2 regions of the Microbulbifer sp. THAF38 genome follow, and region 1 is predicted to be linked to the other one. Evidence: predicted binding sites of a transcription regulator. Region 1 holds the regulator's gene; the other holds the start of a gene.
What was found. Region 1 encodes PhoB, which activates phosphate uptake and scavenging genes when phosphate is short. Its sites were predicted from a motif close to TGTCATAAANNTGTAACA; they were not measured.
Positions count from the first base shown of each region.

Region 2: the regulator PhoB is predicted to act here: its motif matches at 3,606-3,623, upstream of FIU95_RS10270 (porin).

Region 1 covers NZ_CP045369.1:4,605,947-4,615,854, reverse strand. The annotation lists gene phoU (phosphate signaling complex protein PhoU) at 1-498, shown strand, start outside; gene FIU95_RS20090 (antibiotic biosynthesis monooxygenase) at 712-1,035, shown strand; gene FIU95_RS20085 (putative porin) at 1,313-2,107, shown strand; gene FIU95_RS20080 (putative porin) at 2,264-3,295, shown strand; gene FIU95_RS20075 (M48 family metalloprotease) at 3,367-4,653, opposite strand; gene FIU95_RS20070 (DUF4265 domain-containing protein) at 4,723-5,202, shown strand; gene yaaA (peroxide stress protein YaaA) at 5,271-6,047, shown strand; gene FIU95_RS20060 (DUF938 domain-containing protein) at 6,044-6,655, shown strand; gene FIU95_RS20055 (hypothetical protein) at 6,658-7,017, shown strand; gene phoR (phosphate regulon sensor histidine kinase PhoR) at 7,040-8,371, opposite strand; gene phoB (phosphate regulon transcriptional regulator PhoB) at 8,505-9,209, opposite strand; gene ubiA (4-hydroxybenzoate octaprenyltransferase) at 9,319-9,908, opposite strand, start outside.
Region 2 covers NZ_CP045369.1:2,417,287-2,427,194, forward strand. The annotation lists gene FIU95_RS10255 (biopolymer transporter ExbD) at 1-179, opposite strand, end outside; gene FIU95_RS10260 (MotA/TolQ/ExbB proton channel family protein) at 195-818, opposite strand; gene FIU95_RS10265 (DNA internalization-related competence protein ComEC/Rec2) at 897-3,464, opposite strand; gene FIU95_RS10270 (porin) at 3,749-4,726, shown strand; gene FIU95_RS10275 (bifunctional 2-methylcitrate dehydratase/aconitate hydratase) at 4,857-6,341, opposite strand; gene FIU95_RS21720 (cytochrome P460 family protein) at 6,678-6,884, shown strand; gene yegQ (tRNA 5-hydroxyuridine modification protein YegQ) at 7,004-8,371, shown strand; gene FIU95_RS21130 (hypothetical protein) at 8,580-8,756, opposite strand; gene FIU95_RS10290 (HlyD family secretion protein) at 8,871-9,908, shown strand, end outside.

The DNA of each region.
Region 1 (9,908 bases):
GCGACCTTGATTATCGCCAAGCGCCAGCCCGCCGCCTCGGACCTGCGCATGGTGATGTCGGTAACCCGCATTGCCCGCGACCTGGAGCGTATTGGCGATGAGGCCAGCAAAATCGCGAAAATGGCAATTGCACTCACTGATGAGGGCACCTCACCGCGCGGCTATACCGAGATACGCCACCTGGCCAACGCTGTGCGCAAAATGCTCAATGATGCCTTGGATGCCTATACCCGCTTCGATGTGGAGTCCGCATTGCGCACCCTCGCCGAGGATGAGCAGGTGGATATGGATTACCGCACCGCCGTTCGCGAGTTGGTGACTTACATGATGGAAGATCCGCGCAGTATTTCCCGTGTAATCAATGTGCTGTGGACACTGCGCTCACTGGAGCGCATCGGTGACCACGCCAAGAATATTTGTGAGCAGGTGGTCTACCTGGTGGAGGGGGCGGATATTCGCCACGGCCACGAGAGAAACCTGAACTTAAGGAAGTCCTGAGTTCCCCACCCAAAAGAAGGTCGCTTAACGCGGCCTTTTTTATTGCATGTGCTTACTGAAAAGATGGAAGGGAAGAGTTCACTAAATTTTTGAGTCGAGAGAGAAATAGAGGACTGCTACCAGTGCTTAGGGAATTATTCACAATGTGTCATAAGAGGGGAGCGTTCTTTCCTACCTTTCTATTTGCAAGTAGATAGCTCAAGGGGATAGTCGGTGAAATATATTTTTGAGGTTCGAATCAAGGAAGGCTTCACAGCGGAAGAATATGCCGATGCCTGGGTACGTGCGTCCCAATTAATTCAGCGAGCACCTGGGGCTATGGGGACGGAACTTTTGCAAAAGATCGGTGACGAAAATACTCTGATCGCCATCGCTACCTGGCATAGTAAAATTGAACGTGATGCCATGCAGTCTCGGCACACGGCAGAGATAGACAGGATTATTCAAAGCGTTGCTCCTTTTGTAGGTATACGCCTTTTAGGTGAGTATGAGGATTTTCGAAAAGTAGATAGTTCTTTTGCAGATAGTAAGCGCTAAGGATAACTAGAAAACCTGAATAGAAGCTGAATAAATAAAAGTTTTTCTCAGTCATTAAACAACAGCAAATAATACACACCCTTACAAGGAGATAGCTGCTTACGGCAACATGTAATTTAGTACAGACTTCGTCATTCGCTATATCCTCCGTTTTCATTCCCTTCGTCGCAAAGTCTTTAGAAACTGACTTTGTGTAATTAGCTGTGGTTGCGGACAAAAAAACTTTTGCTACAATCCGCATCCCAATTTGGATCCATAGTTAACGAAGGATTTTAAAATGAGATTCAAGCTCGCAGCTCTTCCCCTGATGCTTCTCGCCGCAACCGCTGGTGCCGAGGAGTACAACTCTTTTACTAAATCTAAGTACACCAATTTAGAGAATGATGCAGATAGGTTTACTATTGGCAGCCAGTATTTTTTTAGTGGAAAAGAAACTCTCGGTCCTCTGAAAGAATTTGAGTACATCAACAAAGTTAGCAATATTTACGGTGATTTTTCTCATTACAATGAAGGTAGTGAAGACTCTGATATTTTTACAGTTGGTGGAGAATACTTCGCATCTAACGGGATCGTTTTGGGTGCTCAGTTAGCCGATTGGGGCGAGGAAAATATTGATACTCTATCAATAGGTTATCTCTTTACTCCTAACTTCCTGGTTAGCCTGGAGCATGAAGATAACGACAGCGATAATGAGTTGTCTGTAAATGCTCGTTATAACCATCAGCTGAATGCAACAGATTACATCGGTTTCGACTTTTCCGTTGACGAAGAGTTTGATACCCGCAGCTTGTCCTCGAAGTATTTTACTCACCTGGGTGGCGAGCAGTACCTGACAGCAGAGCTGGCTTATGTTAGCTACGATGAGGGCGATGACTATTGGAAGTTGGGCACAGAGTACTTCTTTACTCAGCGCACCTCCGTCGGCTTTACGCTCGATGAAAATGAAGAGTTTAAGCTGGGCATGAATCATTTCTTCAACCGCAACTTCGCAGTTGAAGCGGCTTATATTTCCAATACTGACAGCGATGATGATTACGATACTTACCAAATTGGAATGACCGTACAGCTGTAAGTCATAAAAAGAGCTATCTTAGGTAGCTCTTTTCTTAATTCATTATCGGCTTTGACCTAAGCGTTTATTTCTTGTCATATTGTTATTGTTTATAGCAACAAAAAATAATCGCTATTGAAATCTTGTAGCTCAAATTTATAGTTGGAAAAGGATTCTATGAAAAGTCTCAGGATGTCAATTTTTCCCCTGATGGTAATTGCTACTGGCGTAACGGCGGAGGAGTATAAGTCGATAACTACTTTAAATTATTCAGATTTAGAGTACTCTTATCATGATCATTACTACAGCCCTATGGGATGGCCAGATTACCCAACGTCAGGTTATTTTGTTGAGGAAAGAAAATCAGAAACCTCAACCGTAGGTACTACTTACTTTTTTGGAGGAAAAGAAACTCTAGGGCCTCTAAAAGAATTTGAGTACATCAATAAGGTTAACAATATATCAGTACAATTCACCCGGTTAGAAGATTCGGCAGATTATTGGTGGCGGAAAAATAACCATCAAAATTCATTTTCTACAAAAGGTGAGTATTTTTCTGAAAATGGTGTAGTGCTGAGTACTGAAGTGCTTAACCAAAGAGATAAAGATGTTTATAGTCAGTCAGTCGGTTATTTATTTACTCCGAATCTTTTAGTGAAATTGAACTATAGTGATTTTGAGTATGATATTAAATATAAGACTTTCAGTGTAGATGAAGAAGTTCCCTCATGGACTAGCCGGCATTTCAAGTTTGATGAAGAAGAGTTTTCATTAACCGCTCAGTATAACCACCAATTGAGTGATACTGACTATCTTGGTTTTACCATGATTATTGGCGAGGAAACAGACGATCATACTTTATCCTCCAAATACTTCGTGAATTTTGGAAATGATAAATATCTAAGTGTTGAAGCGAATTATTATCATGGGAACGGAAGAGCATGGGATAATGTTTCCGAATTGAACGCCTCCGGGTTGAATGCAGAGTTCTATTTTAATAAAGAGACTTCCGTCAATATAGCCTATGATGAAAATCATCGTTATAAATTAGGGTTCTCCCACTTCTTTAATCGGAATATTGCCTTTGACGTAGCTTACTTTGCTGCAGCAACAAATAAGTACAATGGATATTACGAAGATTATGGGTGTGATGATTGCGATGCTTATCGGTATGACGAATACCGGCTGGGCCTGAGAGTTCAGTTATAATCTTCTGAAAAGAAAAGGGCTATTTAATAGCCCTTTTTAATTTTTAAAATCAAAACTTCTAATCGGTAAATTCAGCCTTTCCCCGTCAAGGCCTGCATCCGGGCCTGCGCTTTAGAGCCAATTTCTCCTCCCGCCCCGGCTGCAGTTTCATAGTGCTTAAAAGCACTTTGTTTATTCCCCTGCTTTTCATATACCTCGCCCAGGTAGAAGTGTGCGTAGGCTGTTTCCAGGTAGCGTAGTGAGCGGTTTAAGTCTCTCTCCGCTGCGGTGTAATCATTTAGCTGCGCACTTGCCATGCCGCGTTTTAACCAGTGGGAAAACAGTGCAGGGTTTTTCTGCACGGCACGGTCATAGGCTTGGTGGGCTTTATCAAATAGTTTTTTCTGGGCGAGTAGATCTCCTTCCAGTGCGAAGAAAGAGGCCTCTTTTGGTTGTTGCTTTTGTGCCTTTCGTACCAAATTCAGTGCCGTATCAAACTGCTTTTTATTGGCTGCGTTTAGGGCATCATCATAATTTTCATAGGCATCGGCATCACGTTTCAGTTGCGCTATGGCTTTTTGATAGGCATCGCGGTTGGTAACCCCGCCCTTGGGCAGGGATTTACTGTGCTCGATATTGGCGCTGACACGGGATTGTGATGGCGGGTGGCTGGCGAAGAGGGCTTCCAGGCCATTGCTTTGGCGACCCTTGGAGAGTTCAACGAACTTGCGTTGCAGACGCACGGCGCCCTGGGGATCATAGCCGGCGGCAGCCATATATTTCATGCCGTATTCGTCAGACTCCAGTTCGTTACTGCGACCATAGCGGGCGATATAGGCGGAGCCTCCCAGCTGACTGCCGGTAGAAATAAGGTCTGCATAGGCGGATTCCTTGGTGGCCGCACCGAGTACTGCCAGCCCCGCCCCGAGCACCTGCTGCTGTGACATGGCGGTGGCGGAGTGGCGTGCTGCAGCGTGAACTATCTCGTGGCCGAGTACAGCGGCCAGTTCCGCTTCATCCTCGAGCAGGACCAGCAAGCCCCGGTTAATGGCGATTTTGCCTCCAGGCAGTGCCCAGGCGTTGGGAACGGAGTTGTTCAACACCACAAATTCATAGGGTAGCTGCGGTTGGTCCGAGACCCGTGCCAGTTTCTGCCCAACCCGGTTCACATACTCTTGCAAACTGGGGTCTATGGTGTACTGGCCACCCTGCTGTTGCTGGTTGATCGGGTATTGTTGCTGCCCTAAATTCAATTCCTGTTGGGTTGAAATCAGGGAAAGCTGTTGCTCTCCGGTCACCGGATTGGTGACACAGCCACTGAGAATTGAGGTCGCTGTCAACGCCAGTGCGGCGAAGAAAGCCTGGTTACGCGAGATCATTGCTTGCCTCCCTGTATAATGCCGAGTATTCAACGATCACCCATTGTACACAGTCGGGGAATAGAGGTTATGACGGCACTTCAGGTAATTGAGTTATTTGCGGGCACCAATCCCGATGGCGAACCGGTGGTGGAGCGCTTACAGGTGCGTGTCAACGAGGATGATAGTTGCCAGTTGGTGCGTTCTCCCGCGTTTATAAAAGGCATCGCCAGCGGCGATTGCATTAAGGTGGATAAAGATACCCAGCAGTTCGAGCTGGTAAAGCGTTCGGGTAATCTGGCGATCCGCGTCTTTTGTCGCGGTAACAGCGCCGAACTTTCCGACCGCTTGAGCCCACAGTTGGAAAAACTTGGAGGAGAGCTGGATCTGGAAGTTCCACGAATGCTGGTATACAGCATCCATGTGAGCTGTGGTTTCGACAAAATTGAACAAATTCTTAATAGTGTCTGCGATGGTGCTAACAGTGCTTGGTACTACGGCAATGTCTACGACCCCAAAGATGGCCAGACCCCACTCAATTGGTGGCAGGATATACTGAAGCCAGAGTAGGCTATTGACCGCCGGTCCGAGCGGCTGGACCCAAACGGAAAGCGAAGCAGCGATAAGTAAGGCACCCGATGTTAATAGTGATTTCTCCAGCCAAGACGCTGGATTACGAGAGCGAAATTCCCACCCTGGAAACCACTCAACCGGATTTTCTCAAGGAGTCAGCGGCACTAATCAAAGAGTTGCGTGATTTGAGTCCGCAACAGGTCTCTAGCCTGATGAAGATTTCCGACAAGCTCGGTGTGCTGAATTACGATCGCTTCCAATCCTGGAAACGCCCTTTCACTGATAAGAATGCACGCCCAGCCCTGCTCGCTTTTAAGGGTGATGTTTACACTGGTCTGGCTGCCGAAACCATGGGTAAGCGCGATTTCAGCTATGCCCAGAAGCACCTGCGTATGCTCTCCGGCCTCTATGGCCTATTGCGCCCACTGGATCTGATGCAGCCCTACCGCCTGGAGATGGGGACCAAATTTGAAAACAGTCGCGGTAAAAATCTGTATGAATTTTGGGGAGAGCAAATTACTGAGGCGCTCAATTTACAGCTGCAAGCGCTGAAGAGTCGGGAGTTGGTCAACCTCGCTTCTAATGAGTATTTCAAGGCGGTAAAGCCCAAAGCGCTCGATGCGGAGGTAATCACTCCCCACTTCAAAGATCTAAAAAATGGTCAGTACAAAATGATCAGTTTCTTTGCCAAAAAGGCGCGGGGCATGATGAGCCGCTGGGCCATTGAGCAGCGGGTGAAGAAGGCGGAGGAGCTTAAAGGCTTTGATATGGCTGGCTATTCCTATAACTCGAAGATGTCCAGTGAACGGGATTGGGTTTTTACTCGGGATGAGCAGCCGTGAGCGATTCCAGTCTGCCGGATGCGCCGGCTTGTGCGCGCAATCGCGATCCAATACTTTCCCACTTGCGCCGCCTGTTGGAGGATAGCCAAAAGGTATTGGAGGTGGGGAGCGGCACGGGCCAGCATGCGGTCTATTTTGCCCCGCGCCTGCCCCACTTAATCTGGCAGACCTCGGAACGCGCAGAAATGCTGCCCGGCGTACGCGCCTGGCTGGCGAGTGTGCCCGCACAGAACCTGCGCCAACCATTGACCCTGGATGTCGATGCGTCCTGGCCTGAGTTGAATTTTGATGCGGTGTTTAGTGCGAATACCCTGCACATCATGTCGCGGGAGTCGGTCCAGCGCTTTTTTCACCAACTGCGTACCCTGCTACAACCTGGTGGTTTGTTGGTTGTTTATGGCCCTTTCAAGATCGATGGTAGTTTTATCGGCCCCAGCAATGCAGATTTCGACACCTATCTTAAAGAGCGCAATCCCGACAGCGGTATTCGCGATCTGGAGTGGTTGGACCAGTTGGCAGGGGATGTAGGCATGCAGCGAGAAGAATTAAATTACCTGCCAGCGAACAATCAGTTGGTTGTTTGGCGTAAAAACGATAACAAGGAGTGATTATGCCCGTATGGTTTGAAGTGTCGGTCGTTGTGGCGTTTGCCATTGGGGCTGTTTTCTTTTTCGCTAAATACCGCGAGACCGCCGCCGCCCTGCATGAGAGTGAGCGTATGAAAACACGTCTCTCCAATGACTTGAATCGCTATAAGGATGTACCGCGGCTGCGAGCTTTGCGCGATGCATTGGTCGGTACCAAACCTCTGCCCGTAGATGATGACGGCAATGAGCATCTGCTATTGCGGGATGGAGACTTGCAGTTGCATCACTTGATTTTGCGCCGGGAGAGTACCCCGGTACACGATGAAGAGGAAGCTACCTACATAAAAGATGGTGAGCCGGTAAAGCTGTCAGAATTTGAATAGCTTTTACTGATACAGGGGCGGATCAGGAATCCGCCTTTTCGTTTTGTAGCAGTGCCCTGGAGGGTTTTTCTTCCAGCTTGGTGGAGGGGAAGTGCAGGGTGAAGGTACTGCCCTGACCGGGGACGCTCCGAACACTCATTTCTGCGCCGTGGCGCAACAGTACATGTTTGACAATGGCCAGGCCCAATCCCGTACCGCCACTATCGCGGGAGCGACCGGGGTCTACTCGGTAAAAACGTTCGGTAAGACGCGGGATATGAATCGGATCTATGCCGATACCCTGGTCCTGCACACTGAAGTGTCCGCCATCCTTATCCTGCCACCAGCGCAGCTGGATTTCTCCGTTCCCCGGACTGTATTTCACCGCATTGAACGCAAGATTAGCGAAGGCGCTGTGTAGCTCGCTGGCATCGCCGCGAATGCTGCAATCCCCTTCGCAGTCCACCGTGACCGGGTGGCGGTCACCGCTAAAGCTGCGTGCCTCCCGGGCAACCCGCTCCATCAACTCGCGGACATCCACGGAGACGTCGCTGGATTTCCGCTCGGAAGTCTCCAGGCGTGCCAGGAGGAGCAGATCATTGACCAACGTGGTCATACGCGCGGCTTGTTCCTCCATCTGAACCAGAGGGCGACGCCAGGCGGGGGGAGCCATATCGCTGCTCTGTAGGGTTTCCAGGTAGCCGGCGATTACGGTGAGCGGAGTGCGCAGTTCGTGGGAGACGTTAGCGACAAAATCCCGGCGCATCTGCTCGAGATTGTGCAGGCGAGTGATATCGCGAACGATCACCAGAGCTTCATCCTTACCGTAGCGGGTGACTTCCAGCTGCAGGTGAAGAGCTTCATTACCCGGCGCCTGCAGGGTCAGTGGTCCGCGGGGACTGTTGTCCTCGCTGTGCATATAGCTGACAAATCCGGGATCGCGCACGAAGTTCACCAGGGACTGTCCCTGATCGCTGGACTGTAGGCCGAGCAGCTCGCCGGCGGCGGGGTTCCACCAAGCCAGATGGTCGCCATTTTCCAATGCCACAATACCTTCGCGCAGGGCACTGGTACTGTCCTGAACACGGCGCAACATGGCGTGCAGCTTTTGTTTTTCGCGGCGGTGGCGGCGCTGCATGCGGTAGAAGTCGTCGTAGATTTCGCCCCAGATGCCAAAAGCGGTGGGCGCAGGGCCGCGGCGGCCATTGGCCAGCCAGCGATTGAAACGGTGCTGTTGCCACAGCACCGAGAGCAGGTAGGCTGCCAGCCCCAAGATCAGGGTCAGGGACCACTCGGAGGTGGTGAACCCTAGGGTTAAGCAGCCCAGTGCAATAATTAAAAAGCGCGAAAATTCGCCAATACTGCGATCCAACATAGCCTTGCCGTGTTACCTGGCGGTCGTCGGGAGGGCTGGTGTCCACCCCCGCACTCAGTACATCTTAGAAACCCGGTCCTCTACAGGAATGACCAAGGGTTACCGCGGGAGTCAGTGCCGATCCAGGGGATTGTCACACTTTTTCGACAGTTTGCACAGAAAATCGATAGCCGGTGCCGCGCACCGTCTGGATATAGCGGTCGTGACCATCCAGTGCCAGCGCCTTGCGCAGGCGGCGGATATGCACGTCGACCGTGCGCTCCTCCACATACACATTACCGCCCCAGACATGGTCCAGCAGCTGGGTGCGGGTGTAGGCACGCTCCTGGTGAGAGAGGAAGAAGGTCAGCAGGCGAAATTCGGTCGGGCCCATATCCACCGGCTGTCCCTTGATGTTGACCCTGTGGCTGAGAGGGTCCAGAACCAAATCTCCGGCGCTGAGGGGGTCTTCGGGGGTGGCTGGGCCGGCGCGGCGCAGCACTGCCTTGAGGCGCGCCACCAGTTCGCGGGGGGAGAATGGCTTGGTGATATAGTCGTCGGCGCCCGTCTCTAACCCTTTGATTTTATTATCTTCTTCACCTTTGGCGGTGAGCATGATAATGGGCACCGCAGTGGTCAGCTCGTCGCGTTTGAGGCGGCGGGCCAGCTCCACACCGGATACATCGGGCAGCATCCAATCGAGGAGAATGAGGTCTGGCTTTTCGTCGATGACCAGGGCGTGGGCCTCCTGGGCGTTCTCCGCCTCCAGGCAGCGGTAGTCTGCCATTTCCAACGCCACCCGTAGCATATCGCGGACTGCTGCTTCGTCGTCGACAATCAGGATTGTTTTACTGTGCATTTGGCTGCCATACCCGTTCTGTTGTCAGAAGTTCCCGGTTATGACCGGGGATTAAACGGGATTTATATGACAAATATATGACGGTTATGCCTCAACTCCCAGACCTGGATCAATTGAAGAGGTAATGCAGGAATATTCCGGCAAATATCGCCAATCCGACCCAGTTGTTATGGAGAAATGCTTTGAAGCAGGCGTTTCTGTCCCGGTCGCGGATCAGCCACTGCTGGTAGCAGAAGAATGCCGCCACGATAGCCATAGCCACATAGTAAATGGCTCCGAGAGCAAAGCGCTGGCCCATCAACAGTAGTGCCAATAACACCAAAAACTGCAGGGCTGCAGTCATGGCTCTGTCCATATCCCCGAACAGAATTGCCGTGGATTTGACCCCGATTTTCAGGTCGTCATCCCGATCCACCATGGCGTAGAAGGTGTCGTAGCAGAGAGTCCACAACAGGTTGGCAGTATAAAGAAGCCAAGCCTGTGGCGGGACTTCGCCAGTCACTGCGGCAAAAGCCATGGGGATGCCCATACTGAATGCCGCACCCAGTACCACTTGTGGCAGGTGAGTATGGCGCTTTGCGAAGGGGTAGCAGAAGGCCAATGCCAGTGCTGGCAATGACAATAAAATCGTGAGCAGGTTGGTGGTGAGGACCAGTAGAAAAGCCGCGAAGCTGAGCCCGGCAAAGAGGCCCAGGGCTG
Region 2 (9,908 bases), 2.2 Mb from region 1:
ACAGCTCGAGACTGTTCCTCCGCCTGGGGCCCCGCGGCCTCGGGCAAATTCAATTTCAGATGACTCTCTTTGGTGAACGTGGTCGACACCATAAAGAAAATCAGCAGGAGAAAGACCACATCGATTAATGGCGTAAGGTTTACCCCATCCTGCTCTTTGGTTTGGCGGCGAAATTGCATGGATGGCTACCTCACTCAGGCCGCATTTTCAATTTTGCGATCACTGTGCAAAGCATCCACCAGCTTCACGGCTTCCTGTTCCATGGTGACCACGATAGTATCCACACGGCGCTGGAAGTACCTGTGCGCCATCAATGCCGGAATCGCCACAGTCAAACCCGCCGCCGTAGTAATCAGAGCCTGGCTGATACCACCGGCCAAAATACCCGCATTACCGGTGCCCTCCAACATAATGGCTGTGAACACCTGAATCATGCCGATTACCGTTCCAAGCAAACCAATCAATGGCGCAACGGCGGCAATGGTGCCCAGAGCATTGAGGAAACGTTCCAGCTCATGCACTACCTGGCTCGCAGTCTCTTCAATACTGTCTCTCATCACCTCACGACCATGGCGGGAGTTGGAAAGACCTGCGGCAAAAATTCTTCCAAGTGGACTGGAATCACGCAGCTCTTTCAGTTTCTCACCATTGACCTGATTGCTTTTCAGCCACCCCCACACTTCTCCAAGTAAAGTGCGCGGTGCAATGCGCTGGGGATTCAGCGTCCAAAAACGCTCAATGCTAATAGCAATAACAGCAACGGAACACAACAGGATCGGCAACATCAGCCAGCCGCCAGATTTTATTATTTCAAACACTTTTCTTGGCCCTAAACAGCGAGAGGGATTTCTGGAATTTTTCTGCATCTTAGACGCAGGAGTCGCACTTTATCACAGCTACTCTCGGCGGCTAAGTCTTCCACTAGGCTCAGCCTCACCATTGTGATCGGCATACCAAAACCGTGGCGCGGAACGCCCCAGATTTATTGCAGGTTCCGAAGTGCTTTTGTGCCAATGTAATTCGATAGCCCCACTCTGGGCCGTATTGAAAATTTGCGTGTCCATCGCGCGGTAGCGTGCAACTACGTCCGCATGCGGATGGCCAAAATGATGGCGATAACCCGCACTGAATATGACTCGTTCAGGCTTTGCCCAACTCAACAAGGCCTGCGATGAAGATGTCTTGGAGCCGTGATGCGGTGCCACCAGTAAATCCACTGGCCTCTGCATTGGATAGAGTTCCACAAGGCTGCGTTCTACCGAACTGGTGATATCACCAGTGAGTAATATACGTATTTGCTGCCACTCAATCAGAGCCACACAGCTCTGGTAATTCTCCTCACCATCCATCGCTTTTTGCAGTGGCCACAACCAATGCACAGAGAGATCACCAAAGAAAACCGTTTCACCCGCAACACAGGAATTCGCATGAATATCAGAGCCTCTCGTCAGCTTCTCTCCCAGCTGCCCTGGAGCATAGAAATTGTTGACAAACAAAGACTGCAACAGCGCTTCCACCCCACCGGCATGATCCCTGTCTCCGTGGCTCACGACTAACGCATCGAGTGCACTCACACCCGCTCCACTCAAATAAGGGGCAACAATGGCACCTCCAGCACTCCAACCCGATGAGGAGACTGGACCGGTGTCGAAGACAAGGCGCGCCTCTTGGGTGCGAATTGAAAGGGCCAACCCCTGGCCGACATCCAAAGCGGTGAAAGTAAGACCTTGGCGACCAGTAGCCGACATAGGCAATAGAGGTTGCAGTAATGGAAGTAGAAACAGGAGCCCCAGATAGCGCCCCGGTACCCCCCTAGGCAAAATCAGTAATAAGGCGCCCAGTGCGGATAAGACGAGCAGGGTTGCGCTTTGAGGTGGCAACAAAGGCTGCCAGGTAGGTACAAAATCCCCCGCATTCTCCAGCATTTCCATCAGAAGAGTCAGCTGCCAATCGGCAAACTTAAAGCACCAGATTCCTGGAATGGTCCCCATCAGTAAGGTACCTAACATCAAGGCCGGCAGTATTAGCAAGCCAAGCCAGGGGATTGCCAGCAGGTTCAGCAGTATCCCACCCGAGCTGTAGCCGGAAAAATATACTACCGAGGGCAGAATCAAACCCAGCGCCACCAGCCATTGGCTGCGCAATAATTGAACAAAGGTGGCAAACCTGCGTAAAAGCCAGGCTTTCATGCGCTTTTTCATCCCCACATGAGCGCATGTTTCACCACCTTCCACACCGATCTCCGCCGCCCTCGCCTGCCAAACGGAACTGCGCCCTGAAAACCCCAAAAGAAGCGCACCCACCGCGGTGAACGACAGCCAAAACCCTACTCCGAAGAAAGCCAATGGCTGAATAGTCAGCACTAGCGCCAAAGCGAGAGAAAAGGCCAAGCCAGCGCCTACTCTTCGCCGCCAATGCCAGGCCAGCAACAAGACCCAAGTCATCACCAAGGCCCTTTGGGCTGAAAGAGGCGCACCGGCCAAAAGGGTGTAGATCAGGGTGCCAAGGAGCGCCAGAAGCAGCGGCAACCACCTGGGGCTGGCACCCAGTAACACCCCCAAAGTTCGGGCCAAAACCTGCCCCAGCAAAAGTAAAAATCCAGCCACCATACCCACATGCAAGCCCGATATGGCCAAAAGGTGTGCGGTCCCTGTCTCCCTTAAGAGGTCCTTATCGGCATGGGAAAGACCACTGCGGTCTCCCAATAGCAGCGCTGTGACCAAGGCACTCTGATTTATCGGTAGCTTTTGAATCTTCTCCCTCAGAGTGTCTCGCAAGGCAGATAGCCCTAAACTCTGCCCTAACCACTGCGGATCACCATTTTGAGTACGCACATAGCCCGTTGCGTAGACGCCACGCCGTAAAAGCCAGCCCTCATAATCGAAGGTATGGGGATTCACACTACCGCGCGGGCGCTTTAATCGCACCGATAACAACCAGCGACTATTACCGCGCAAACGCGCCTGCACCTCTTCATCTGCTCGATACCAGGTGAGATAGAGGAGACTGCCTGAATCAATACCCCCTGCCCCCGCCTCCAAGACCCTCGCCTGGAAGCGTATATCCCTAGTGCCGCCACCCTGTAATGCGTGGTTATTTCTTACTTCGGGTAGGGATACAACCTCAACTCTTAGGCGTTGATCAATGCCATGTGCAGTTTCGGGTAAACGCTGCTCAAGCGCAGTTTTATTGCTCGATAGCGCCCAAAGAGCCCCGAGTAATGAGATGACAAGTAATAGAGAGAGGAAGCGTCTTTGAGGAAGAGAAAGCAACAGTAGTAAAACAACCAGGTATACCCACAGTACCGCTCCTATTTCCGGCAAAACAGGCAGCATGCCAATAACTGCAACTGACAGAGAGAACATCCAAAGAGCTAGAGTGAGGCTCCATGGCCACAGGGTAGATTTGTGCCCCAGCCTCACACCGAGGCTGTTCGTTTTTTGTGCAACCTCTTTGGCACCCATCCCTGTAAAAGCCCTGTAATAACAACACATTGATTAATTTGATTCACCATATGAAACAGGTACCTTAGAACCATAAAACACCTGTAATCGGCGCGCCATGCCGCATTGTGACTGCCTTAACTGTTATTCATGGCACCTGTTGGTCATATTTTTTTAAGAAAAATGCCATGTTTAACATGTTTGTAATATTCAGGTCGCAGAATCCGCACCAAATCGAGGGGCAACCAAAAGATTGAACGGAAGGCTTCCCCTCAACCCACAACCATAAACTGTGCGAGACGACTATGAATAAGACCGCTCTCTCTCTGGCCATTGTTGCCATGATCCCTACTCTGGCCAGCGCCCAAGAAGAAGGCGATGTCCTCGACTTTTACGGCAAAGCCAATGCTACCTTTCAGTCTGCTGACGAAGGTGATGGCTCTGTAACCGACGTTCAAAGCAACGCTTCCCGCTTGGGTGTTAAGGGCGAGATCGCCCTGACCGACGGCATCAAGGGTATCTATCGTATGGAATACGAAGTAGATATGGACGGCGACGCTGACGATACTTTCTCCCAGCGCAACATCTACGCAGGCCTGGAAGGCGGCTTCGGTCAGGTAATCGCGGGTAAGTTCGATACCCCACTGAAGGTTGCTCAGAAGAAAGTTGACCTGTTCAACGACCTGGAAGGCGATATCAAAAGCCTGATCACCAGCAGCGACAACCGCGAAGAAGACGCTCTGCAGTACACTACTCCGTCTTTCGCTGGCTTCAAAGCTTCTGCTGCTTACATTAGCAACAAAGATGAAGTCATTGGTTACGAGATCGTTGGCCAAGATGACGATGGTAACGACATCTTAGGTAAAGAAATCAAGCGCAACAACGGCATCTCTACTTCTATTGCTTACGATAACAATGGCGTTTACATGGCCTACGCTTTCGACCAAGACGTTGAAGGCCAGGACGTTGACGTTCAGCGCTTTGTAGCTCAATACAACATCGGCCCTGTACAGGTTGGTGCCCTGTTCGAAGACCAGGAAAACGCTGACGGCGAAAACGCCGATGGCTGGATGGGCTCTGTAGCGTACAAAATCGAACAGTGGACTCTGAAAGCTCAGTACGGTCAGTCTGACATTAAGAAAGAAGACGGCGAAACTTACAGCCTGGGCGTTGACTACAAGTTCAACAGCGCAGCAAAAGTATTTGGCTTCTACACCGACGAAACTGCTGATGGCGATTACGACCGCAGCTATGCCGGTATCGGTGCTGAATACAAGTTCTAAGAGCACTTGTGACGGCGGTCATCCAAATTGGGAAGAGCTGTTTGACCGTCGTATGATTTGAGAGCTTGAATTAGGCGGCCTATGGCCGCCTTTTTTATTGGAAGCTCTAAAGCCATATTGCGGCAGCCCATCAAATAACCAACTTCTCCATGAAAAGATGCACTGGCATTGCCTGTAACTGTTGTTGATCAGCAAATAAAGCTAATATTTTATCTGCTTGGCCTGAAGGGAAGCGTGCAGCCAGATTGGAGTGGAATTTCTTCAACAAAAGCGGTATCCCCTCTTTACGGCGTCGACGATGACCAAGGGGGTATTCCACCACTACATTCTCTGTTGCCTTGCCCCCCTTAAAAAATACCTGCACACCATTCGCAATTGAACGCTTATCCGGATCAAGGTAATCCTTGGAATAGCAGCCATCTTCAACAACCGTAATTTTCCCGCGCAGCATATCAATTTCCGGATGGGACTGATGGAATTCATCCTCGTAATAGCCAGCCTGCAAATCCCCAAACAAAAGCGCTGCAGCCACGATATATTGCAGACAGTGGTCGCGATCCGCCGGATTGGCGAGAGGGCCGCTTTTACTAATAATTCGTATTGCAGATTGATGGGTGGTCACGACAATCCTATCAATATCCCCCACTCTGTCTTTCACCTGCGGATGTAAAAAAATCGCAGCCTCACAGGCCGTCTGGCCATGAAATTCCGCCGGGAAGGAGATTTTGAAGAGGATATTTTCCATTACATAAGATCCGTATCTGCGCGGAAACTTGAATTGCTGCTCCTCCAACGGTTTTATTGCCTGATCAGCATTGGTTTTACTGAAAGCCACGTCATAAAAGCCCCACTGCTTCGCCGTAAGTACGGTTGGTATACCCATCTCACCACGCATGGCCATATCCGCCAAGCGAACTCCCCTTGCCGTGGCATCTCCTGCCGCCCAAGATTTACGCGAACCCGTATTGGGGAAGTGCCTGTAGGTACGCAGGGCACTACCATCTACCCAGGCCTGGGAAATCGCCGCCAATAATTCTTGCCGGTTTCCCCCCATCAACCAGGCAGCTACCGCTGTTGAAGCCACACGAACCAACAATACATGGTCCAATCCGACACGATTAAAGCTGTTCTGTAATGCCAGTATCCCCTGGATTTCATAGGCCTTGATCATCGCCTCCAACACCTTTCCCATTGTCATGGGCTCTTCACCTGCACTCAGCCGCTTCTGAGAAAGAAAATCGCACACCGCCAAGATGGCACCCAGATTGTCAGATGGATGCCCCCACTCAGCGGCCAGCCAGGTATCATTGAAATCCAGCCAGCGGATGGTGCAGCCTATATCCCAGGCAGCTTTAACCGGGTCCATACGAAATTGAGTACCCGGCACACGAGCCCCATTGGGCACCCAGGTTCCCTCAGCCAAAGGGCCAAGCAGTTTTGTGCATTCAGGAAAGCGCAATGCCAAAAAGGCACAGCCGAGAGAATCCATTAGGCAGTAGTGCGCTGTTTGCCAGGCCTCATTAGAATCAACCTCAAAATTGAGAACGTAATCGGCGATATCCTGGATGACCTGATCATAAATTAGGTGGCCAGCTTGGTCTGAGTCGGTACGCATAGCAGAAGGCCTGGTGGAATAGAGGAGAAATTAAATAAGCCTAGTAATTTTTTTATAATTGAGAGCTAGAGCTATTCCCCAACTCCATGGAATCAACATTGAAAGAGGTATTGTGTGCACAATCCGTTTAGTAACACTGGGATACTGTTTTGCCTACAGGCAGTAGCACAGAAGAATCCAAAGTCCACTTTCAGTCATTTCATCGACACATAGGGAAACATCACGTCACCCAAGGAGTATCGTCAAGAATGGACATTTCTAAGCTCTTATCATGTTAAGTCATTCAGTGGCAAGAACTGGGATACACACATTGTTTACACTCAACCTGAAGCGGTTATAACCTTTAGCAAAAGTGGAAGATTCCCTAAGAATGAGGCCTGGGCAGAAGGTTGGGGATGGGCTTTATTCAAGCCAGGGGTAGCAAAAAGTGAAACCAAAACCTGGAAGGGCAGCGGGCTTAACAACTGTTTTGGATGCCACTTACCAGCCAAAAATAATGACTGGGTCTATACACAAGGCTATCAACAAGTCCTACAGAATTAACAAGCAAGCATAGCCTCCTTCAAATCAGCTTATCACTTCCACCCCAGCACTAATTGATTTATATCAATTAGTGCAACCTTGATCACCGTTATCATGCGGCCGCGTCCGACTATTCCACTATGAGTTTTTCTGTGTTCAAACCTGAGTTACTGTCCCCCGCAGGGACTTTAAAAAATATGCGCTATGCGTTTGCCTATGGTGCCGATGCCGTTTATGCCGGCCAGCCCCGCTACAGCTTGCGTGTGCGCAATAATGAATTTAAAAATATTGAAACCCTGCGCCTAGGCATAGAAGAAGCACACCAGCAGGGAAAACAGTTCTATATCGCCTCTAATATCGCCGCTCACAACGACAAAGTTCGCAGTTACCTGCGGGACCTGGAAGAAATTGTCGAAATGGGGCCTGACGCCCTGATTATGTCCGACCCAGGCCTGATAATGATGGTAAGGGAGCGCTGGCCTGAACTGCCAGTCCACCTATCCGTACAGGCCAATGCGGTAAACTACGCGACCGTAAAGTTCTGGCATCGCCAGGGGTTATCTCGGGTGATACTTTCCCGGGAGCTGTCCCTGGATGAGATTGAAGAAATTCGCCAGAAAGTGCCTGAGATGGAGTTGGAAGTCTTTGTCCACGGAGCACTCTGTATCGCCTATTCCGGGCGCTGCTTGCTATCCGGTTATATGACCCATAGAGATGCCAACCAGGGCGCCTGCACCAACTCCTGCCGCTGGCAATACCAAGCTCATGAAGCCAAAGAGAATGAAGTTGGCGAGTTGATTCATGTGCAAACCCAGGAAACTATTCAGGAATCTATCCAGAAACCCATCCAGCAACCCACCTCCGCCAGTGGCAGTACTTCCCAGGCCTTTTTACTGCAGGAAGAAGGTCGCCCTGGCGAATATATGCCGGCCTACGAAGATGAGCACGGCACCTACATCATGAACTCCAAAGATTTGCGGGCCGTACAGCACGTCAAGCGCCTCACAGAAATGGGAGTTCACTCTTTAAAAATCGAAGGTCGCACTAAATCCCACTACTATGTGGCTCGTACTGCTCAGATCTATCGTCGCGCTATAGACGATGCTGCAGCAGGAAAAGACTTTGACATGAAGATGATGGACGAATTAGAAACCCTCTCGAACAGGGGCTACACAGAAGGTTTCTACCGTCGCCATCCACCAGCAGAATACCAGCAATATGAAAAGGGATTGATATCAACTCCGGGCCAACAGTTCGTAGGCGAGCTTATTGACGGAAGTCCTGAGCATTTGACGATTGATGTTAAAAATCGCTTTGAACGTGGTGATCAATTGGAGTTAATGACTCCCAGCGGTAGCTTGTTCTTCCCCTTGGAGCAAATGGAGAATACGGAGGGCAAAGCGATCGATGTAGCTCCGGGATCCGGGCATATCGTGCAGATACCCCGACCAGAGGGGGTTGATGACGATCAACTTCAACAGGCGCTATTGGTCAAAGCTCTGGGATAACCCTGGGTTTGTAATTTGCACTAAGGCTTATCAAGCCTCTCGTTTTGCAAACATATTTTGTTAAAGGTGTAGTGGTTTAGACAATCTACCGGATTCACTAAGCCACGACACCTTTATTCCCACTACATCTCCACAATTTTACTTGTGAATCGATCCTCAAAATGCATTGGGTCATCGTTAAACTTCTCAAGTGACTGCCCGCCTCATATTATTCAAACCGCCCTGTATTTCCCCACCATTCATCGCAAGCAACTGGTTCTTGTACCAATTTTCCTGCATTTTCAGCCTCACCTAAAACCCTTTTAAAGCCCTGAGTTTTGATCACAAAAATATGCTCGACAGTACTAATTACAAGATAAAAATCCGCCCTACCTCGGAGTTCCAACAGGAATACACCCGTTTTAAATAGTTATGATTTTCCACCTCTAACTCGCCCCCGCATCAAGGTTTCACAGTAGAAAAGCGTGCAACGATTGCTTAACCAAGGAAATGCCGCAATATGGATATTATTAAACCTAAGAAACGCCCCCTGATTAAGCACCCTTTAATGCTAGGTGGTGCTGCTCTTGCTTTTGTGGCATTTACCAGCACCCTCCTGTTACTTCCTGACAGCGCCTATAAGGTAGAGCGGGAACGGCTAATGCTAGGTACCGTCCAACGGGGAGACCTGCAGGTTGTGGTAGATGGCTACGGTAGGCTGCGTTCAGACAAGCAGACTTTAATTACCGCCCTAACCGCAGCGAATGTTGAAAAAATCATGTTGCGTCCCGGTGCAGAAGTACAAAGTGATAGCATCATTATGCAGCTGAGTAATCCAGAGTTAATGCGCGACCTGGATGCAGCCGAAACCTCCCTGGAGCAAGAGGAAGCTAATCTGCGCCGGCTTGTTCTGAACAACCAGCGAGATGTTCTCGCGGAGGAAGCCATACTCGCGGAACTGAACTCCAATTACCAAGTGATCAAGTTGCGTCGCGAAGCTGAGGACGAGCTGGTAAAAAGTGGAGTGGTTTCCCAGCTCACCTACCAAACCACCGTCTTACGCCAGGAACAGATGAAAAAACGTGTGGACCTGCAAAAACAGCGTATCAACCACCTGCGCAAAGTCGCCGTCGAATCAGAGTTAATCCAGCGCGAGCAAATCAACCAAGCCCAGACCCAACTGCAGAGCATCCAACAGCGGACAGATCGCCTCACAGTGCGCGCCGGCCTGGACGGCATACTACAACGGCTGCCAGTAGAGCTGGGGCAAGGTGTCAACCCCGGCCAGGAGCTGGCGCTGATCGGCAGCGAGACTGATCTTCTCGCTTTGGTTCAAGTCCCACAATCCAAAGCAGAACAACTGGAGGTTGGCCAGCCCGCTGAAATTGATACCCGCAGGGAAAAAGTCGAAGGTGTGGTAACCCGTATTACTCCTGAGGTTCGGGACGGCAATATTGAAGTGGAAATTGCTTTTAGCGCAGGCGCCCCAGAGTCTGCCAGGCCACAGCTCAACGTCGATGCCCGGATCTTCACTGCCACTATGGAAGATACGCTGTTC